One region of the Acholeplasma laidlawii PG-8A genome, then DNA from elsewhere that is predicted to be linked to it. Evidence: a T-box and tRNA genes for the amino acid it is inferred to sense, from the RefSeq annotation. Region 1 holds a T-box; the other holds one or more tRNA genes.
What was found. The T-box of region 1 lies ahead of trpS (tryptophan--tRNA ligase). A T-box ahead of a tRNA ligase gene usually reads a tRNA of that ligase, here a tRNA-Trp.
Positions count from the first base shown of each region.

Region 2: it has a tRNA-Trp gene. The T-box ahead of trpS (tryptophan--tRNA ligase) is inferred to sense a tRNA for this amino acid. The anticodon was not compared.

Region 1 covers NC_010163.1:1,233,286-1,238,461, reverse strand. The annotation lists gene ACL_RS05860 (diacylglycerol/lipid kinase family protein) at 1-82, shown strand, start outside; gene ACL_RS05855 (putative bifunctional diguanylate cyclase/phosphodiesterase) at 230-1,855, shown strand; gene trpS (tryptophan--tRNA ligase) at 1,874-2,878, opposite strand; T-box leader at 2,928-3,104, opposite strand; gene pepF (oligoendopeptidase F) at 3,145-4,908, opposite strand; gene spx (transcriptional regulator Spx) at 5,144-5,176, shown strand, end outside.
Region 2 covers NC_010163.1:1,333,378-1,338,553, forward strand. The annotation lists tRNA gene ACL_RS06310 (tRNA-Leu) at 82-166, opposite strand; tRNA gene ACL_RS06315 (tRNA-Gln) at 194-268, opposite strand; tRNA gene ACL_RS06320 (tRNA-His) at 292-367, opposite strand; gene ACL_RS06325 (hypothetical protein) at 498-1,550, shown strand; gene ACL_RS07345 (helix-turn-helix domain-containing protein) at 1,693-2,388, shown strand; tRNA gene ACL_RS06335 (tRNA-Trp) at 2,498-2,572, shown strand; gene mgtA (magnesium-translocating P-type ATPase) at 2,874-5,176, shown strand, end outside.

The DNA.
Region 1 (5,176 bases):
GATGTTAACAGATAGCTATCTTCAAAGAGATGGTGAACATGAATATCCTGTAAGAGAGTTTGAAGTATTTAAAAATAAATAGAATATAGAAAAATCAGTCTAGATTGAATACCATTTCAGTCTAGATTTTTTTCAAATATATCTAAGGTTTTAAAATATGTAGTATAATAAACATAATCAAGAGGGCAACAGACATATTTTTTTATTATAGAAAATAACAGGTGATTGTATGCTTAATAACTTTTTAAACAAGAATTCAAAGTTTACATATAGTTCCTTTACAAAATGGCTGATAATCTTATTAATGGTTGTAGTTGTTGCTTTAATTGTCTATATTTTTGGTGGTTCAAGATATTCTTATACCCACCTGATGTATATACCAATTCTAATTGCAGGATATGCATTAGGCTTTTGGCAAACCATTGTGATTGCGCTTATTTCAGGCTTAATCCTTGGTCCCTTTATGCCACAAGATGTTCAGGCAGAGATTATGCAACCGGCTACGACTTGGGTATTTAGAGTGGTTATATTTATAGCAATTGGTGCTATCAACGCCTTATTAAATAAACAAATAAAGGCATATCAAAAATTGGAACTTGAAAGATTATATGTTAGTAGTATAACAAACTACCCTAACATGAATAAATTAAAATATGATTTAGATGAATTTATTGAATCTAAAACACCGTTTTCATTATTAGGATTTAGAATTGTTAATATGAATAGTATTAGACAAAATATGACCTATGAAATTGGGACTAAGGTTTTAATTAAAATATCTGAAATGCTTTCGGATAATCATAAAAACATGGTTTATTCTATAAGTTCTAATGAAATTACAGCAATTATCCCATCCTCGGATTATAGCTACGCGCTTGGGATAGGAAATGATCTAATTAATCAGACTGCTGATTCCATCCAAATAGACAAATATAGAATAGGAATCTTATTAAATGGAAGTATTGTTCAATATCCAGTACACATAAAAGATGCCCATGATGCATTAAAAAAATCAGCTATGATTTTAGATCAAACAACTAATGACTTTGGTATTCATGAATTTGATGATGAAATGGAAAGAAGAAGTAAATTGCATGGTGAGCTTATACCTGAATTACTTCATGCAATAAAAAATGATCAATTTCACTTAGTATATCAACCTAAAATATGTCTAAAGGGTGAGGGACATAAAAGTGTAGAAGCGCTATTAAGATGGCACCACCCATTTAAGGGTACAATTAGTCCTTTAGTGTTCATACCAGTTGCTGAAGAAGCAGGGCTTATGACGGAAATAACAAGAATCGTTATAAGGAGAGTAATCGAAGAATTAAAGTACCTAAAATCCGTAGGACTTGAAATTAAAGCATCCATCAATATATCCCCGAGAGATTTTAATCATGATGGTTTTACTTCATTCATTAAGCATATATTAACTGATTGTGAGATTGACCCTTCTTTAATAGAACTAGAAGTTACTGAAAGAAGTGTACTTGATAAAAGTCAAAGAGTCATAGAGCTTTTTAAAGAATTTAGACAGATGGGCATTAAAATATCATTAGATGATTTTGGTACTGGGTACAATTCATTAATACACCTAGTCAATGTACCAATGGATTTTGTTAAACTGGATAGATCATTTATCACAAATATAACAAAGCCAAATTACCAAAAAATGATAGAAAAATTAATAAGCTTAGCACATGATTTGAATATTAAAGTTATTGCAGAAGGGGTTGAAACGAAAGAACAACTCAATATACTTAAAAGTATGAACTGTGACATTGTACAAGGCTATTACCTATCTAAACCTCTAGAAAGAGAAGACCTTGAAGCGTTTTATAAAAATATGGTATAAAAAAAAGTGATTATAAAATCACTTTTTTCTTTTCAAGCCCATTTTCGAGAGGATTTTCAAAATTTTTCTTTGAGCATACATGGACGCTTTTTGAGCACCCGTATCTAATATATCGTCTAAGGTATTTGAAGCCATTAAAGTTTTATAATTTTCTTGGATTTGACCAATATGTTCTGCAACGATTTCAGCTAAATCAGATTTAAAGCCGGCATAAGATGTTTCATCTTTGTATTTATCCACGATATCACTCATTGGTGTATCTGTAATTGCTGAATAAATTGTAAGCAAGTTAGAGATACCTGGTTTATTGACTTCATCAAAATATATCTTAGTATCTGAATCTGTTACAGCAGACTTGATCTTATTTTTAATTTGATTTAAATTATCTTCTAATAAAATATAAGATTTTTGAGATAAGCCCTCAGACTTACTCATTTTTTTGGTTGGTTCTTGAAGGTCTTTAATCTTAGCACCAACTTTAGTAACATGACCTTCAGGTATGACGAATGTATCACCATATAAGTGATTAAATCTTTGAGCTAGTGTTCTTGTAAGTTCTAAGTGCTGAGTTTGGTCTTCCCCAACTGGTACGATACTTGCATCATATAGTAAAATATCTGCAGCCATGAGTGCTGGATAAGTTAAAAGGGAAGTTCGAACGCCTTCAGTTTGTGAGGTACGCTTTTCTTTAAACTGAATCATACGCTCCATTTCATTAATATAAGCAGTAGATTCCATAATGTAACCAAGCATAGCGTGTTCCATCACCTCAGATTGAACAAATAAGTTCACTCTGTTTGGATCCAGTCCACATGCGATATAGTATGCTGCAATATCGCGTACTCTCTTTTTTAATAATTGCTTATCTTGTGGGGTTGTTATTGCATGTAGGTCAGCAATAAAAATAAAGAATTCGGTATCTGGTAATTCATTTTGTAGTTTAACAAATTGTTTGATTGCACCAATGTAGTTACCAAGTGTTAACTCACCGGTTGGTTTAATGCCTGATACAAGTCTTTTCATCATATAATTCCTTTCTATAAATAAAAATCGTCCTTAAAAGTATAAAACTTCTAAGGACGAAATGTAATTTCGCGGTACCACCTTAGTTCTAGATAAAAATCTAGCACTTATATGTAGTTGTATAAGCTCCAAGGTCCATTCACGACTAAGTTTTTCCTATATTTCACCAAGCTATAGGTCTCTAAATAAAAAGTTAGTAGTTACTTGTTCTTATCATTGCTTATTCATATTGTATAATTTTATGTTTGAATAGTCAATTATAAAGATTATTCGTTTAATAAAGCTTCTAGTTGATCTAATAAAGATTCCATACGTTTAACGACTGCTTGGAAAGATTCTTTCTTAGTTAAATCTGCACCAGCAATTTTTGCTTCATCTACTGGATACATAGATCCACCAGTTTTTAACATCGCAATATAGTTATCAAATGCTTTAGGTTCATTGGATTTAACATTATCATAAATCTTTAATGAAGCACTAAATGCTGTTGCATATTGGTATACGTAAAACGGTGTGTAGAATAAGTGAGGGATATATGCCCAAACATATTGTTTACCAGGTTCTTTAGTAATATCTAAACCATAGTAATGTTGGTATAAATCAATCATGATTTGGCTTAATGCTTTTTCATTGACTGGTTTCCCTTCACTTACAAGTTTATTGGCTTCATATTCATAAGTAGCAAATAAAGTTTGACGGTAGAAGGTTGAATGAATGTTATCGATTGCTAAAGATAGTAATTCAATCTTTTCTTGTTTAGAACTAGATTTTTCTAATAGGTAATCTAATAGAGCATGCTCATTAAATGTTGATGCAATTTCTGCAACAAAGATTGTGTAGTTAGAAATAGCCATTGGTTGTGCAGCATCAGAGAAAATTGAGTGTGCTGAGTGTCCTGCTTCGTGTGCTAGGGTAAAGACTGCATCTAATGTATCATTATGATTTAATAAGATAAATGGATGATGACCATACATACCAGAAGAATAAGCACCACTACGTTTACCATCTTGAGGTTGTGCATCTACAAAGCCATCTTTGATTGCATCTTTTTGGTTATCAACGAATTCTTTAGGGAAGTTTTTAATAGATTCTAGGAATAGTGCTTTGGCTTCATCATATGGATATTTTTTACCGGATTTTGCAAGTGGTAAGAAACGATCATATGTGAAGTACTCGTCCATACCTAAAGCTTTTTTTCTAATTTCAATATAACGTTTTAATGTATGTGTATTTTCATATGCAGTATCTTTTAAGTTATGGAATACTGAAGTAGGAATATTATTGTTAAAGAGTGCTGCATCTAAACTGGATGCATAACCTCTATTTTTATTATTTGCTGATAGAGATTGTAAAACTAAGTTGTATGTTGCAGCAAATGCTGTTTTATTATCTACATATTTTCTATATAAAGATTCAAAAATTGCTTTTCTATCTTCAGGTGTTTTAGCATCTTCAATTAATGCTCTAAATTGAGCTTGAGTAACTAATACATCACTTCCATCTGATAACTTAATTGTTTCATCTTTACGATCAATTGTAGATAATGCTTGGTATAAAGAAGTAGGGATATTCTTAATTGGTGAGAAGTTAGACATTAACTGTTCACTCTTCGCATCTAGAATATGTTCTTGACCTCTAAATAACTTTTCATAAGGAAACTTAAATGGTTTTAAGAATTCATCCTTTTCAACAAATGCTAGCACAGTATCTTTTCCTAGGTCAATAATCTCTGGTGAGATGAATGAAGTTAATTGATTTAACTCGGATAACACTAAACCAACTTGTTGATTCATTTGCATTTTCTTAGTATCTTTTAAGTTTAAATCTGATGCTAAATGTGCATATGCATATACTTTGTATAAGAGTTTAGTGACTTCTTCATCGAATTTATGATAAGCTAAGAAATCATCAAAATTCCCTAGTTTCCCTTTGAAATTACTGAATTTAGCAACCTCTGTTTTTAATAAATTAAAATCTTTTTCCCATGCTTCATCATTTGGATAAAAGACTGATAAATCCCATTTTGACATATGGTCCACGCTCCTTAAATAAATTATAGTAATTATATCAATAAAATACAAAAATATAAAGAAAACAAGTTATTATATGCACATTTGTTTAATGAATACGTTTTCAGTTTGAGGTTAAAAATAAATTCCGGGTTTACTATTGTAAATTGTTTGACAAAACTATATAATAACAGTAGACACTCTTGAAGGCGTTAGCCCTATATAATTAGAGTAGCATGATAGGAGGAGACTAAAGATGATTACAATTTATACGACTCCAAGTTGCTCA
Region 2 (5,176 bases), 100 kb from region 1:
TTGTTAAAACGTAATGATAAATAGCGCCCGAAATACAAAAAAGGTCTGATACAAATTGTATCAAACCATTTCAATTCAATATGGTGCGGGTGACAGGACTTGAACCTGCATGCCGTAAAGCGCTAGATCCTAAGTCTAGTGCGTCTGCCAATTTCGCCACACCCGCATGGATAGTGGACTTTCTTTATAAAAATGGCAGGCCCAGCAGGATTTGAACCTACGAGTGACGGAGTCAAAGTCCGTTGCCTTACCGCTTGGCTATGGGCCTACATTTTATTTAATTCGCAATTATGGGGCGGCCGAGGGGAATTGAACCCCCGAGTGTCGGCGCCACAAGCCGATGCGTTAACCACTTCGCCACAACCGCCATACTTTGCGCAAGTATTATTATACCAACTTATTTTATTTTGTAAAGTTAAAATTTCGGAAAAATAAGTTTTTTATATCCTTTACAAGATATATTTGATATTATATAAAAGAAAGGAAGTAATTGCAAGATGAAATGGATTGGAAGAATACTATATATTTTATTTGTTTTAATCGTAATTGGCTTTATTGAACTAATCGGTGGCGGTGTACAAGGTATCCGTGTATCAGAGTATATCTACAATAATGTAACAAAAAACGCTATAGATAATGAAAATTACGATATGTTTGAGGGTTTAGGCCACTTAAACGCTGTTTCAAACACTTACTACTCAAAAGATCAAATTAAAACATTAGATGGTCAAAACTTCTATGATACGACTACAGAATCAATTGATGAAAAATATCAAGTAAAACTTGGTATGTACCCACATGCAGTAGTCCACAAAAACCCACAATTTGATTTATACAGTGATGGCTTCTTTGTTTTACTTGAAGATTTTTCAGATGATGTTGCATATTATAGTTTAGAAGTTACTGCATACTATGCACAAGACCCTGAGAAAAAACAAATTGTTTTAAAAGATAAAAATTATTTAAATATCTATTCTGACATAAGAGCATCAAACGCAAATAGAGCATCATTTAGAGTAGCTCTAATTGCTAATAATAGTTTTGCAAATCACATTTTAGAAACAAACAAAGATTATACCTTCCCAGAAGGATATAACTTTGAATACCACATTCAAGCAATCGATGTGTTTGCAACAATCATTGATCCTGAAAAACCAGATACTCCAGAACGTGTACATGTCTACAGAATTACTGATGGTACTACCTTCGCTTCTGGTACACCAATGGTAACTCATACGAACCTTAACCTAGCACCTGAAAACTATAACTTCTCAAGAGGAATGAATGGTGTAGAACCAACAGCTGATAATAACCCACACAACTTAGTGCTTGATTATCACCCAGCAGACTTATCACCATATAACTTTGCTTACTGGATTGTATATTCAATCTACTTCTTATTATTTGTTGTAGTACCTTACTTCTGGTTTGTTCATAAATATGTTATGAAAGCTATTAGAAAAAATAAGGCCGATGATGAGCCAAAAGGCAAAATAAGAAAACCACAACCTCAACTATTTAGTGACGTTGAACCTAAGAGCGATAAATAATCGCTCTTTTTTTTATTTTTCCATTAAATATGATGTAAACATATGCGATGCAACCAAAAGTTTACATCATATTACCTTAAAGTTGGTGGTATTGATATTTAGATTTGCTAAAATATAAGTAACATTTATTAGGAGGATTCATATGACTACAGGTCAAAGACTTGCAAAACTAAGAAAAGATCACAATTATACTCAAGAGGAGTTAGGTGAGTTACTAGATGTATCTAGACAATCTATATCCAAATGGGAATCTGATCAAGCATTTCCAGAAACACAAAAATTAATAGAGTTATCCAAACTCTATCAGACTTCAGTAGATTATCTACTTGGCAATGAAAACGAACATACACAATCCAATATAGGTGATTCTACTCATACCAATGAACCATTTAAAATGACACCTAAGTTATTTACAATGATTTGGGGTGTCACATATTTTGTAGTGATGTTACTTCTATATGCAGTACCCATATTAAAAGTTACAATCACTACAGATCCGTTCTTTGGTAACATTGGTTTTACACTCAATATCACCAGTTATGACTTACTTAAAAACGGACCTGGTGATTACGGCAACTTCTTAGTATATTTGGGTTTGTTTGCTTTAATTGCATTTACTGCACTATCTGTCTTTATCTTTTTTACAAATCATCAAAGACTTTATAAGATACGCCGAATTATCTCAATCACTGAAGTAATTATATGGGCTATATTTACAGTATCCTTTATAGAAAGTATTCAATTAGGGATCATATTTATTATCTTACTTACTATAATTAACCTAATATTACTATTTAAAGTCAAAAATAATCTAATTTCTACACCTATAAGCGCTTAATAACAGCCTAAAACACCATAATTTAATAAAATTAAGTTTTCAATGATATGATTTGTTCATTTTCAATTGAAAACTTAATTTTGTTATGCTATACTAATAAGGCGTGAACGGGGGCATGGTGTCAACGGTAGCACACAGGTCTCCAAAACCTTTAGTGTGGGTTCGAATCCTGCTGCCCTCGCCATCTAATAATAAGCAATGTTGCATACGATGCAGCATTTTTTTTATACACTCGACTATAATTGCTCTTCTTGCAATAATAGTCTAATTAGGTTTTTAGTCTAAATCATGCTATAATGAAAAAAGAAAGAGGTGAACAACTATGGAAGATTCTCAGAGTAGGTATTACAAAGTGCATAATTTCAATAAATACGGCTTAATTAAGCAAGAGAATTTTTATGGTTGAAAACTATATCTTTTTCTATGTTTAATTAACGCCTAGAGGGCGTTTTTTTTATGCCCAAACATTAAGGGAGGTTTTAAACATGAAAAAAGAAAAAACATTTAACACAGTAAACACGACTTCTAGTTTAGAAGATAAGTTAATACAAAACGCACACATAGATAAACAATCTCTATTTAACAAATACAACACAAGTCAAAACGGGCTTTCAACTGATGAAAGTATATTAAGATTTGAAACATACGGGAAAAATGTTATCACATCTAAACAAAAGGATTCTAAATTTAGAAGACTACTCTCATCTATTGTAAATCCATTTAACTTGATATTGATTGCTATTGCAATTATTACTTTCTTAACAGATGTTATTTTTGTAAAGGGTAACCCTGATTTTTTAACTGTTATTATTATCTTTATACTCGTAACAGTATCTAGTTCTATTTCATTTATGCAAAGCGAGAAATCCCGTAATGCAGTTGAAGAACTCACAAATCTTGTAACAAACAATTCAAATATACTGCGAGATGGAAAATGGATAGAAATACCTATTGAAAATATAGTACCTGGAGATATCATAAAACTAGCTGCAGGTGATATGATACCTGCAGATATTAGATTTCTAACTACAAAGGATACCTTTGTTGCACAATCTGCACTAACAGGGGAATCACACCCTGTTGAAAAATTTAGTAACATAAGTTCAAAAGATATAGACATTATCACCGATTTAGATAACATTGGCTTTATGGGATCTAATATATTAAGTGGCAGTGCAACTGCACTTGTCATCTCAACAGGTAATCACACCTACTTTGGATCTATGGCAAAAACATTATCTGGTGATAATGCCACAAAGAGTTTTGAACGAGGCGTTTCTTCAATTAGTAGACTTTTAATAAGCTTAACTCTTATAATGGTACCCATGGTGTTTTTAATTAACGGAATTATTAAACAAGACTGGCTTCAATCATTAATGTTTGCTATTAGTATAGCAGTTGGATTAACACCTGAAATGTTGCCTGTTATCATGACAACAACACTTGCTAAGGGTGCTGTTAGCATGTCAAAACATAAAGTCGTTGTGAAAAATCTTGGGACTATCCAAACATTTGGTGAAATGGACATCTTATGTACAGACAAGACAGGAACATTAACAGAAGATAAAATCGTATTAGAAAAATATATGAATCTTCACGGTGAAGATGATGATAGAGTGCTTCGTCATGCTTTCTTAAACAGTTATTTTCAAACTGGACTTAAAAATCTAATTGACCTTGCGATTATAAACCGTGCTACAAAAAAAGATCTAAAACCATTGACTACACGCTATGAAAAAATAGATGAAATTCCATTTGATTTTTCACGAAGAAGAATGAGTGTAGTATTAATTGATAAAGATAATAAACGTCAACTTATCACCAAAGGTGCAGTTGAAGAGATGCTTGAAATTTCTAAATTTGTTGAAATCAATGGCCAAGTATTAGAATTAACTGATGCATATAAGAAATTTGCAATGGCTACATATGAAAAATACAACAAAGAAGGCTTAAGAATTATTGCAGTTGCACAAAAAAATGAAGTTCCAAAAGAACATATCTTTAGTGTAAAAGATGAATCTAATATGGTACTAATTGGTTTTGTAGGGTTTTTAGATCCACCTAAAAAAAGTGCTTCTATTGCGATTAACAAACTTAGAGATCACGGAGTTAGAACAATCGTTCTAACTGGTGATAGCGAAGGTGTTACAGCAAAAGTTTGTAAAGAAATCGGAATTAGCATTGATCATATAATTTCAGGTAATGAAGTTGATTCACTAAGTGATCAAGATTTAAAAGAAAAACTTAAAATATGTAACATATTTGCAAAATTATCACCTAATCAAAAACAAAGAATTGTGAAGTTATTACAAGAAGAGGGACATACAGTCGGATTTTTAGGTGATGGTATTAATGATGCTCCAGCACTTCACCAAGCTGATGTTGGTATTTCAGTAGATTCTGCTGTTGATATTGCAAAAGAAACTGCAGATATCGTACTACTAGAAAAAGATTTAGTAGTACTAGAAGAAGGCGTTCTTGAAGGTAGAAAAACTTTTGGTAATATTATGAAATATATCAAAATGGCTACCAGTGGAAATTTCGGTAACATGATATCTGTAATTGTTGCAAGTATATTTCTTCCATTCTTACCTATGCTACCAGTCCAACTCTTGGCACAAAACTTACTCAATGATTTTTCACAAGTAGGTATGGCTTTTGACAACGTTGATAAGGAATATATCTATAAACCCCATAAATGGAATTCAAAAAGTGTATTAAGATTTACTTTAGTTATGGGACCACTAAGTTCTATTTTCGATATCTTATGCTTTTCTATCCTATGGTG